DNA from 3 places in the Neobacillus camarae genome. Region 1 is predicted to be linked to each of the others. Evidence: riboswitches for the same ligand, from Rfam matches in the RefSeq annotation. Region 1 holds a riboswitch; each other region holds the start of a gene.
What was found. Region 1 has a riboswitch for S-adenosylmethionine ahead of ACY8D0_RS03090 (peptide ABC transporter substrate-binding protein). Riboswitches for the same ligand answer to the same signal wherever they lie in the genome.
Positions count from the first base shown of each region.

Region 2: it holds a riboswitch for S-adenosylmethionine, as region 1 does, so the genes downstream of both, ACY8D0_RS13895 (O-acetylhomoserine aminocarboxypropyltransferase/cysteine synthase family protein) here and ACY8D0_RS03090 (peptide ABC transporter substrate-binding protein) in region 1, are expected to answer to the same signal.
Region 3: it holds a riboswitch for S-adenosylmethionine, as region 1 does, so the genes downstream of both, ACY8D0_RS16885 (hypothetical protein) here and ACY8D0_RS03090 (peptide ABC transporter substrate-binding protein) in region 1, are expected to answer to the same signal.

Region 1 is NZ_JBUCKX010000001.1:634,019-638,231, forward strand. It holds gene ACY8D0_RS03080 (multicopper oxidase family protein) at 1-673, opposite strand, end outside; gene ACY8D0_RS03085 (aldo/keto reductase) at 1,258-2,184, shown strand; SAM riboswitch class I at 2,341-2,443, shown strand; gene ACY8D0_RS03090 (peptide ABC transporter substrate-binding protein) at 2,604-4,213, shown strand, end outside.
Region 2 is NZ_JBUCKX010000002.1:1,319,194-1,323,406, forward strand. It holds gene ACY8D0_RS13885 (nuclease-related domain-containing protein) at 352-834, opposite strand; gene ACY8D0_RS13890 (SCP2 sterol-binding domain-containing protein) at 1,027-1,380, shown strand; SAM riboswitch class I at 1,460-1,560, shown strand; gene ACY8D0_RS13895 (O-acetylhomoserine aminocarboxypropyltransferase/cysteine synthase family protein) at 1,719-3,035, shown strand; SAM riboswitch class I at 3,167-3,271, shown strand; gene ACY8D0_RS13900 (methionine ABC transporter ATP-binding protein) at 3,392-4,213, shown strand, end outside.
Region 3 is NZ_JBUCKX010000003.1:343,663-347,875, reverse strand. It holds gene ACY8D0_RS16895 (hemerythrin domain-containing protein) at 220-738, opposite strand; gene ACY8D0_RS16890 (BC1872 family protein) at 967-1,290, shown strand; SAM riboswitch class I at 1,439-1,544, shown strand; gene ACY8D0_RS16885 (hypothetical protein) at 1,624-1,947, shown strand; gene ACY8D0_RS16880 (hypothetical protein) at 1,986-2,219, opposite strand; gene ACY8D0_RS16875 (hypothetical protein) at 2,247-2,483, opposite strand; gene ACY8D0_RS16870 (hypothetical protein) at 2,492-2,752, opposite strand; gene ACY8D0_RS16865 (hypothetical protein) at 2,786-3,019, opposite strand; gene ACY8D0_RS16860 (Hsp20/alpha crystallin family protein) at 3,199-3,672, shown strand; gene ACY8D0_RS16855 (hypothetical protein) at 3,707-4,213, shown strand, end outside.

The sequences.
Region 1 (4,213 bases):
CTTGTATCATGAGCGGAATATCATATTTCCCCTTAGGAAGGTCATGGCTCTGCTCATTAAAATCGTGAATAAGATAGAAACCTGCAAGACCAGCATAAAGATTCAGTCTTGTCACTCCCATTGCATGGTCATGATACCAAAGTGTGGCTGCTTGTTGTTGATTGGGATATTCATAGACTTGTCTGTTATATTTTGGACCCCTATATTCGAAATGGCGCGTAAACCAGGCCTCAGGGTGGCCGTCGCTGTCAGGGGCTGCATTGGCGCCATGGAGATGCACGACTGTACGAACCTCGGGGTCATCAATCGCACTATCTAAGGTTTTATCCACTGGTAAAAAGTGTTTTAAGGGAAGATTATTAATCCATTTTACTCTAACGGCATGTCCTTTCATTGTTTCAAAAGTAGGACCAGGATACTTACCGTTATAACCATAGATTAGGGCTTCTCCGAAGTCCTTATGAAATTTATGCTTCGTACATTTCATTTCAACCTCATAATAATCATAATCATTCCCTCGCGATACTGGTTTTAGAACCTTTGGAATTGGCAGTTCATCAACAAATTTCGGGATTGTAGCAGGTATTGATGGGTCTACCATATTATCAGTTTCACAACACTCTGTATATTCATAATCACTACTTTCTTCATGAAATTTATAATTCTCTTCCAAAAAAATCACCTTCTTGTTTATTATTTATAGATGCAGAACTGTGGTTTGAGTAGAATAATTGGCAAACGATAAAAATTAGCAGCTAATTTTTCTGCATTCCTTATTATGGCATTCGTTATAGTGTATGAAATCAGGAAAAGCCCGTAAAGGACGACCGTATAAATTTATTAAAATAGGTGCAGTTGATAAGCAGGAAACTCCTATTTTTTACAAAGCGGGATCCATTAAAATCGTTCGTTCTATCTTGAATAGACTATTGAAAAAGTAAAAGATAATGACGCCCCAACAACTAGCAAAAATAACCCTTGATGCTGTACATGAAAATAAACTTCTTATAGCTCCAATTTCAATGCGTAGAACAAAGGATGTTCTTTTCACGGTGTTTCCAGCCTTGCACAAAGGATTAATGAGATTAGTATGCAAGGCCAGCCGAGAAGCCCGCTTAACATAAGGCTGGAACTCTGCATAGCCACGCCGCTCCCTATCTTTTGAGTAAGGAAATAGTGAGTGATAAAATTTTTTCAGAAACAGGACATCATATTATGATAAGCTAAGGAAGAAACTCTTCGAAAGGAAGGATATTCTTGAAATACATAAAGATTGCCAACACCGAGTTAAATGCTTCAAACATTATTATGGGAAATATGCGAATTAACCAACTGTCCGCAGGTGATGCAGAAAAGTTGATTCGCACCGCAATGGATGAAGGAATTAATTTCTTTGACCATGCCGATATTTATGGAAGGGGCCAATGCGAGGAATTGTTTTCTGAAGCCATCCAAATGAATCCTGAAATCCGTGATGAAATGATACTTCAGAGTAAATGTGGCATTCGTCCAGATTTGGGATGCTTTGATTTCTCCGAGGAACATATTATCAATTCTGTTAACGGAATCTTAAAACGGCTGAAAACAGATTATCTTGATATCCTTTTGTTGCACCGCCCCGATCCGTTAATGGAACCAGAAGAAGTGGCTGCCGCATTTGAGAAACTTCATACAAGCGGTAAAGTGAAGTATTTTGGGGTTTCCAACTTTAATCCCGCTCAAATTGAGCTGCTGCAAAAGGCTTTACCTTATAAGCTCGTGATTAACCAACTGCAATTTGGAATCGCCCATACTCCTATGATTGATTCTGGCATTACCTTAAACATGAAGGTGGACCAATCGATTAACCGCGACAGCAGTATCTTGGAGTATTGCCGTTTGCATGATATCACTATCCAATCCTGGTCACCATTCCAGCATGGATTTTTTGAGGGAGTATTCCTTGGGGATTTCGAAAAGTTTCCGGAATTGAATCAAACAATAGACAAGATTGCTGAGAAATACGGAGTCACCAGTACTGCCATTGCGGTCGCATGGATTACACGCCATCCGGCCAACATGCAGGTGGTCCTTGGCACAACGAAACAGCAGCGATTAAAAGATTCCTGCCAGGGGTCAGAAATTAAATTGACCAGACAGGAATGGTATCAAATTTATAAAGCAGCAGGAAATATGGTGCCGTAAATTGATAAGGCGGGAGCAGAATTGCTTCTGCTTTTTTTGCGGACAAAAGACTGAAATGTTGCGAATTTACGGACAAGAATATTTTTTTAGAAAAATATATTGACGGTAATTAAGAAAAGTATTATTCTTACTTTTGTAACAAATGCATATTGTAATCTCTTATCGAGAGAGACGGAGGGAAATGGCCCTATGAAGTCTCGGCAGCGGGTTCTTTTGAACACTGTGCCAATTCCATCAGGTTTCGCCTGATAGATAAGAAGAGAAGTACCTATTTAGTGTGCGATAATCCTCTTCCTATCAAGGAGAGGATTTTTTTAATTTGTTAGTAGGTCTGAGAATCAAAATATTATTCAATAAATAGTATTTTGATTCTTCAGACTCTAATATTAATACAAATATTACTTCCTGGGGGTAACAACATGAAAAAAGCTTTGATTGTATTGGCTGCAGCCATTTTAATGATTGTATCCGGACTTGCAGGCTGCGGGAAACAAGAGGCCAAACAGGCATCAGGCAAAGCAGCTAAAAACATTAAGCAAGAGATCACGACAAACCTTGCAGGTGAACCATATACCGTGGATCCTGCGTTTGCATCCGACACCACGTCTTTCTGGGTCATTGACCATTTATATGAAGGTCTGTACACCTATGATAAGAAAGGTAATATCGTGGAAGGTGCTGCTAGCAAAATTCAAACTTCCGAAGATGGAAATACCTATACGTTTACCATCCGTGACGGGGCAAAATGGTCCAATGGAGACCCGGTGACCGCAAAAGATTTTGAATATTCATGGAAACGGGTGTTGAATCCAACTACCGGAGCCTATGACGCTTCTTCCATGTATTATATTAAAGGAGCGGAAGCTTATAATACTGGAAAAGGCAGTGTGGAAGATGTCGGTATTAAAGCTACAGATGATAAAACCCTAGTAGTGGAGTTAAGCAACCCGTTAAAATTTTTCCCTAAAATTATGATGAGTGAAGCTTATTTGCCGGTTAATCCCAAAGTGGTGGAGGCCGACAAAAACTGGGCAGCCGAAGCAGCGGGAATTGTCACGAATGGCGCTTATACTGTCAAAGAATGGAAGCATGATGCAGAGCTTTCGCTTACTAAGAGTCAAACCTATTGGAATGCCAAAGAAATTACCATGGATGACATTCACTTTAAGATGGTAGCAGATGCGACTACCTACTATCAAATGTTTAAAACAGGTGAACTGGACCTAATCAAACAGTTGCCTATCGACTCGATTGAGCAGGAAAAGAGCACGCCGGAATTCGTTTCACATCCGCAATTCAGCGTTTATACGTATACCTTTAATGTCAATGAAAAGCCGTTTAATAATAAGAAAATCAGGCAAGCCTTCTCCTATGCGATTGACCGTAAAGCCATTACTGAGAGCGTGTCAAAAGCAGGCGAAGTACCGGCATTCGGTTATGTGCCAAACGGTGTCAAAACGGCTTCAGGCAAGGATTTCCGTGATGAAGCTGAGAAATATTATCAGTTTAACCCGAAAAAGGCCAAGCAATTATTAAAAGAGGGGCTCGAAGAAGAAGGCTTGACCGAATTGCCTCCAGTTACCTTTAAATACAATACAGCCGACAATCACAAGAAAATTGTCGAAGCCCTCCAGGAAATGTTAAAACAAAACCTCGGTGTCGAAGTGAAACTGGAGAATCAGGAATGGAAGACCTTTATCGATACATTTAAGCAAAAGAACTTCCAAGCAGCACGGATGGGCTGGGTCGGGGACTTTTTAGACCCGATTGGCGTGCTTCATCATTATACTTCCACCGATTCCAACAATTTCTCAAATTGGAGCAATCCAGAGTATGATGCTTTAATTCAACAGGCTACCGTTGAGCAAGATGAAGCCAAACGATATAAGCTTCTTCACCAAGCCGAAGACATCTTGATGGATGAACTTCCAATTTTGCCGATTTATTATTCGGCTCAAAATGCATTGGTCAGCAAAAAGTTTGAAGGAATCCGTTTTGCGGAATTATCGGAACCCGATCTTCGTTTTGC
Region 2 (4,213 bases), on a different contig from region 1:
TCCGCCACACCATTCATGAACAACATTCGTCGTAATCTTCAAATCAGGAAACAGCAACCTGATCTCTCAACGCTTCGTAAAACAACCGAGCCAATCTCTTCTTTGAAGCCACATTTCATGCACACACAATATCCATCTGAAACAATCACGTCTAATGATAGACAAGATAAACAAAGAGGCCCCTTCTCCAATTGGGTAAAATGATAGGGACACAAGCGAGAATACGGATTATCATCTTTATGGAGGGACAATAACAGGTCAGCCAGTTTTTTATCATAAGAAGTTAGCGTAGAAGGAGTGGCAGTCAGCTTACGGAAGAAAGTGTTTATCTGGGTAAGAAGAATAATCGATTCATGTGGCTTCGGAAGATAAAGAGTAAAACTCGGGGTTAATGAAGATAATGTAGTAATGAATCGGCACTTTGTAGCCTTTACTGTGAAGGAGCTGTCGGAGCAAAATCTCACTACGGCCGGATTGATGCAGGGGATTGGTTATATCATGATCATACTGTGAGGTGAATCTGTCTGTTTTGGGATCATATAAATATTCCCCTTCATAATTTTTAACTTCATAAAACGATATCGCCCGTTGAGTAATAAAAGTAGAATCTATCTGAAATGAAGTATTATTTGTTTCCAGCAGCAAATCATTCAGGATATATCTATCTTTTGTAAACTCTTCGGCTCTAGCATCAAACATCACCTCCCCTTCATACCCCTTCTGTAAATTGACATAACGTTTGCGTTCTTTTTCCGGTAAAACCATTCGGGAATTCAGAGACCTAAGAATTTTTAATTCTTTCGGAAAGGGCCTCGGTTTCATAAATGTCTCCATTCTTCGCCTCCTATAACATATACTAAATACATTTTACAGAAAAGCCTCATAATTTCCCGATACAAATATGAAAGTTTTCCGAATCCGACATTTCCTGCGAGCCGCCTCCAATAATTGTCGAGTCTTTTTAACAGGAATTCCCCGTCCATTGCTGAATAGTAATGTTAAAGAGACAAGATCGGAGTGGTGAATATGTTAGATGCCATTAACACCTTTTTACTAACCGTTAGAGGGAGGGCGGATATATTACCGTTGATTGACAATGCGGAAATACAGCTGGATATCAGCTGTGAACAGAAATCCATCATGCTAAAAATAAAAAACGGGGAAATCTCCATTGCGGCTGAAAAAGACAGCCGACTACAGAAAGTTACGATTTGCGGCAGTCTGTCAGCCATCACACTAATGTTGGAAGGAAAAGAAAAACTGCGAATTCTCCAAAAAAATGGTGCATTAAAAGTGACAGCCCCGTTGCGCGCAACCTTAATGCTGGAATCACTTTTTTATTTAGTAAAAGCAGACCCGCAACTAGCCAAAATAATTTAATCATAGGTATTGACTCGGAATTGAACATCATGTAAGATAATTTTAAACATTCAAGAGATTATGACATTCTAATACATCATTCTTATCAAGAGAGGCGGAGGGACCTGGCCCAGCGATGCCCGGCAACCGGTAGATACACGGTGCTAATTCCAGCAGAGCACATGCTCTGAAAGATAAGAAGAGACAACCCCTCTTCTTTGAAGCGGGGGTTTTTTTGCCGGTAGGAAAATTTAAACTTTTCCTATCGGGAATACGCCTCTGTCTTCGCCTAAGGGCTTGCCAGTCGGCGAGTTTTCTTTATAAAAAAAGCTTTTTAGCCAAAGAGAGGAGCGAGAAACGTGGGAGAAAATCAAAAGAAGTATCGGTTGGAAACATTGAGTGTTCATGGGGGCTTAGCACCGGATCCAGTAACGGGGGCGCGGGCCGTTCCAATCTATCAAAACAATGCCTACCAATTCAAAAATACAGAACACGCAGCAAACCTGTTCAGCTTGGCGGAACCTGGTTACATATACACGCGGATTCATAATCCGACGACAACCGTTTTTGAAGACCGAGTTGCTTTACTCGAGGGCGGAGTGGGTGCATTAGCTGTCGCCAGCGGAATGGCGGCAATCACTTTGGCCATTTTAAACATCGCCGAAGCAGGAGATGAAATTGTCTCAGCGGCCAATCTATACGGCGGGACCTATAATTTATTTGCCGTGACGCTGCCTAAATACGGAATTAAGGTAAAATTTGTTGACGGGGAAAATCCGGAAAACTTTCGGGAAGCGATTACGGACAAAACAAAAGCCATTTTTGCCGAAACGATCGGAAATCCGAGCCTGCGCGTGTTGGATATCGAAAAAGTGGCTGAAATTGCCCATGAGGCTGGGGTACCGCTGATTATCGATAACACGTTCGCTACTTCATACCTGTGCCGGCCTATAGAGCATGGTGCCGACATTGTGGTTCACTCTGCTACTAAATGGCTGTTGGGGAACGGCACGACCACAGGCGGCATTATTGTCGATGGCGGTAAGTTTGATTGGAATTCGCCACGGTTCCCAGGCTTCACCACTCCAGATGACAGCTATCATGGCTTAGTGTACGCTGAAGCTTTAGGTGCGGCAGCCTATATCGTCAAAGCCCGTGTTCAACTGCTGCGTGACCTCGGACCGGCATTAAGCCCGCAGAATGCCTTCTTATTCACCCTTGGCCTGGAAACCCTGCATGTAAGGATGAAGGAACATGTGGCGAACACGAAACAACTCGTCGATTATTTATTAAATCACCCGGCTGTTGATTGGGTATCTTACCCGGGACATCCATCGCATCCAGACCATGAATTATCGGAAAAGTACTTGCCTAAAGGGGCCGGCTCGATGGTTGTTTTTGGCATCAAGGGCGGAAAGGAAGCCGGAGCCAAGCTGATCAATTCTCTTTCCTTATGGGCGCATGTGGCCAATGTCGGCGATGCCAAGAGCTTAATCATCCACCCGGCAAGCACCACTCATCAGCAATTGGATGCCGAAGGCCTAAAAGCGGCCGGAGTTTCAGAGGACTTAATCCGATTATCGGTTGGAATTGAAAATGCGGCGGATCTGATTGAAGATTTAGAACAAGCCATTGAAACGGCAACCGGTCTATTTTCCTTGAAGGCAAATGCTTAATTTTACCAGTCGGAAATCGGAATAAAGATAGGAATTTTTCGTTGACATCTGCTTTTTTCAGTGGTAGCATTGCATTTGTATTAAATTTCAGAAATAAATTTAAATTATATAAATATAGGATTTGCTATATGCTCTTATCTAGAGAGGTGGAGGGATGTGCCCGATGAAGCCCGGCAACCGTCAATTTATTGAAATGGTGCCAATTCACACAAAGCGCTTGCTTTGAGAGATGGGAGAAAGGACTAGTTTTTTGATGCCTTTCTGCCTGCGCAGAAAGGCTATTTTATTTTTCTAATAAAGCATCTTCTAATGTCAAACCCTATATTTATGATATCGGTAAAAAAGTAGGTGATTGAATGATATCCATCAAAAACGTCAGTAAAATTTTCCCCTCCAAACAGAAGGATTTAACGGCGGTCAACCATGTAGATCTGGAAATTCAAGAGGGGGAAATTTTCGGAATTATTGGATACAGTGGTGCAGGGAAAAGTACCCTGATACGTATGCTGAACGGACTTGAACTGCCAACCGACGGAACCGTAACTGTGGCAGGTCGGGAAATATCTAAAATAAAGGGCAGCGAGCTCAGAAAAGCCCGCCAGGAAATCAGCATGATTTTCCAACACTTTAATTTACTCTGGTCAAGGACGGTTAGTGATAACATTGCTTTTCCGCTTGAAATTGCCGGCGTAAGCGGACCTCAAAGAAAGCAGCGGGTTGCAGAGCTAATTAAGCTGGTGGGTCTTGAAGGAAGGGAAAATGCATACCCTTCACAGTTGAGCGGCGGACAAAAACAAAGGGTCGGAATTGCCAGGGCTCTGGCCAACAACCCTAAAGTGCTGCTTTGTGATGAAGCAACTTCTGCGCTTGATCCGCAAACAACCGACTCTATTTTGGATTTATTGGTTGATATTAATAAGCGGCTTGGGCTGACCATCGTGCTGATCACCCACGAAATGCATGTTATTCGTAAGATTTGCCACCGGGTGGCCGTGATGGAAAGCGGAAAAGTCGTGGAGCTTGGGTCAGTATTGGATGTGTTTAAAAATCCGCAACAGCCGATTACCAAGCGCTTTGTGAAACAGGTGACCGAGCCGGAAGATACGACGGAAACAGCGGAACATTTGCTGGAGCGTTATCAATCGGGGCAAGTGGTACAGCTGACTTTTATCGGAGAA
Region 3 (4,213 bases), on a different contig from region 1:
CTATAAAGAGCACCACAGTTACGCTGTTGTGCTCCTGTCTAAATCTATTATATAGAAATTTCTTACAAAGGATAGAGAATTTTGCATAAATTCCAATTGCAATTTTTCAGTACTGATCGGGAAACTTTAAAAAGGCGCCCGATCCGTACTAGTGTTAAAGTTACAAATTACACAAACAACCCAATCTTTTAATAGATTGGGCTGTTAAATAGGGTAGCGTTATTCCGAAACTTTTTGGTTTAGGGCTTCTTTTTCCTCGTCGGTTAGCATCCGCTCGGCCATTGGATATAGGACTTGTTCTTCTTTGGCGAAGTGGCTTAAGAGTGTTTCGTAGGCACCTTTGATCAAACTGGAATTATTAATCTGTTCTTCAACAGTCAGTGCTGCTGGGGTTTCGGCACTTTTTAGAAACTCTTGAATATACCCTCTCGCCTGTTCGTGTTCGTACTCCATCACGGCAATCGGGCCGCCGTTTTTGCCGAAATATACTTCCATCATCCGGAACAAAATGTCTTCCTCACGTTCGGAATGGAATTCAAGGTCTGTAAAAAAATGTTGTACTGCGGGAACGAGTTCCGCAAAGGCATTTCCATGTGGCTCTTGTTCAACTTGATTACATAACGTAAATAATGCTTCTAGGCTGCTCCGTAATGGAGTATGTTCGCTCACTAATTTATTTAAGCCCTCTGACAGTGTGACCGGGCTGTTACAGAATAATCCGCTGTGACATCCTTGCATTGGAAAAATCCCCTTTCGAAATTACTACTATAACTATATAAAAAACGTGGCTAATTTATTGTGACCTAAATCACTAATAAAACAATTTTACAAGGAATAGCGAACATAAATTTTTTTATTGAATTTTTCAAAAAAATGGCTGGAAATTAATTTTTTTCTGTTATATAATTCATATAAATAATTTAAATTGTTATATAACACAATGGATGAAACGAAAGGGAGAAGGATATGGTGAAAATTGATGCGATTGCAAGACGAATATTGGGTTGGAAATTAAACAGATGGGATCGCTGGTATGATTATGAAACGGGGACATTCATCCATGATTCCGAGTTCCAGCCAGAGCATAACCTGGCTCACGCTATGATGATTGTCGATAAATTGGAAGCGTTGGGATACTCCTATAAAATCAATGGGCCATCAAGGGTGTGTTTCAATGATATTTGTGCCACCGGCAATACATTGGAACAAGCGATTACCAATGCCGCCTATTCTCTCATCGAACGGAATTCGTTGGGCTTTGGTGCCAACGTATGGCGGAAGATGTGCTAAAACTTAAATCTAATTCTTGGCTGTCGTGCTTAAAAGGCAGCCGTTTTTTGTTTTATTCTAAAAACAGGAAAGAGCAGCCGGTCACGAAATCTTATGTCAAAGTTATTGTTAAATCTCTAATTTTTATAGTAAAATAATACTAATTAAATAGTTATCTAGAGTGGCTGAGAGAACTGGTTCGATGATGCCACAGCAACCTGCACAAAATGCAAGGTGCTCCCACCAGCAAAGCTTGCAGCTTTGGATGATAAAACGGCCAAAACCCCTTTTGCATCCATCGTAGGAGGGTTTGTTTTATTTTACTGTTGAAAATAAAAAGGAGAAGTGGAACTCATGAACATTAGTGGATTTGCCCGGGGGTTAATGTCTAAAAATTATAATCCAGAACGGTTTCTGCTGCATGTCGCCAATTGCGTCGAGGGTCAACTGAAAGAATGGGATGAAAAGTTTGAAGTGATGGTTCTAAAACTAAAAAAATATGAAATAATTATCAGTACTGATGACGAGGATTATTATATTCCGCTTCCTGACGAGGAAATTGCTGCCTTGCAGCAAATGGGGGCCTTTGCACTGGACCATCGAATTTGGAAGGAACTAGAGGACCAAGGGCTCTCGATTGAAAGGGGCCATGGAAATTATATTGACTATGTGTTATAAAAACAAAGCATGCAGGCCTGATTCAGACCTGCATCCTTCTATATAACACTATTTTTAATGGTATTGCTGTCTGTCCCGTCAGGATCAAACACGAAAGCAGTTGGGACATTAATCGGGGACAGGTCGCCATTTTGCTCCCCAAATGCCTGATTTCGTTTGTACGAAATAAATTGGTCCACGAGTTGCATCGGACCCATGTTTGTCACGGAACCGTTGTCCATCGTGTTAATTTTAAATCCCAGCAGATTGATCGCCATTGGTGTAATAAAAATCAACTGATTCACCCCTTTTATGATGCATCATATTATGCTGTTCTTTACGGTAGGGCTGTCAATCAAATCCATATCCGACACGCCGGAAAGAGATAATAGGTTCGGAGACAAGTCGCCGTTTTGCTCCCCAATCCCTTGGTTCCTTTTATAGGATACAAACAAATCAATGTGCTGGCTGGGGCCTAAATTCACCACGGCTCCATGGTCTATCGCATTCACTTTAAACCCCAAAATCGTAAGCGATACCGGTGCAAACAGCATCATGTCACCCCTCAAGGAATCGGTATAATCGGTATAGGAGACGAAGCGAAAGAAGAAGCGGAATCGATTTGGTCTCGGTCATCGACACCGCTGCGTGTCCCGAGAAAATGGCTTCCATCGCCCATATTCTGGCCAAATCCTTGGTTCTTCTTGTCTGAATTATGCCACTCCGCCAACAGGTTTTGGCCCACATTAATGGCCGAAGCGTTCTCAAATGAGTTGACCTTGATAATGTTGATATTGATGTTAATGTAGGGAACGGGTCCGGTCATGTAATTCCTCCTTCATCTCTGGCGCCAATCAACTTACAAATTTTTTTTAACAGAATAAACATCCTGGGCATCGTTGTCCACCGTGGAGTGGATGGAGAAAGCCCTTAAGGTTTTGTCGGCGAGCTGCTGGCCAAATCCTTGGTTTTTCTTAGCAGAAACACTCCGGTTGATTTTAATGGTTGAAGAAAAAGACATTGAACTTAAGTGGTCGATATTATTCAGCTTCAGTCCTTTAATAGTGATATTTGAAGGCAAAAAAATCATCATCCATCCAATCCTTCCGAGCCTGTTTTTACAGACTATGCGGCTGGCAAATGATTTATGTTAAGAAACCGAGAGGAAGTCCGACCGGAAACACATGAATTTTTTTCTAGAAGAACAAATATGATGTAATAATAGACTTTATGAGTACGAGCTTTGTCTGGTTGCAGAGGGGGGAATCCATCATGGACATGAAGCACCTTATGGAATGGCTGGAATTGGCAAAAAAGTACCAGACAGGTGACTTCTGGAACAGTATCTTTGAGCAGGCCTCTGTGAACGATTTTATAAAAGAAGCTTCAGATGCCACACCGTCACAGGGTTCCCAACGCCAAGCCGGCCAGGACGGAAGCTTTCCTCCAACCGATATCTACTTGACGGAAGACGAGGTCCTTATTGTTTGTGATTTGGCAGGTTATCGCAAAGAGAATTTGCAATTGTCATTGTCAGGAACCAAGCTTTATTTAAGAGGTTCCAGCCGCCAGATGAATGCAGGTACGCCAATCCTTCAGGAAAGACATTTGGGTGATTTTCAGCGCGCCATTGAGTTGCCGGAGCCGGTCTATTCGAACCAAATGCAGGCAAAATTCCAAAATGGCCTGCTTTTCATTTCCTATAAACGGGAATTTAAAAACGAGGAATATGTAAATATTGAGTAAGGTCCCATAAAATAATGAGGGACGGAGATCGGGAATGGATATGAAAAAATTTTTTAAGCAAACCAATGAAACCAATCCGGAGCAACGGGAAAATTCAAGAATGAACACACTGGAGGTCCAAGTCAAGCAGTTGCTCCAATTTGAAAAACAGGCCCGGCCCTTGTTGCTTAAGCTGAGCCGGCAAGAGGAGGAGAAGCGGCAGGCTCCAACCGGCCATGAAACGCTGACTGGGAATAAGGAGTATGAACATTTGCTTCGGAAAGTGAATCACCTGGAACAGGTTGTCCGGCAAATCAAGGTCATTCCACTTTCCCGGAACGAAAATCCGTCCAATCGTGAGGAGCATCGTGATGAGGCCGAACAATCTGCCATCCGTGCAAAAATTGCCGCTTTAGAGACTAACTTTTTATTGCTAAATGAGGTACAAGCCGTCATCCTAAAACAAATTGCCGGCCTGTCCGAAAAACTGGAGGAAGGGACGAAACAGCCCAGTGGCACGGAAGACATCGAATCGAAGCCGGAGCCGCTCTTTAAGACCCTC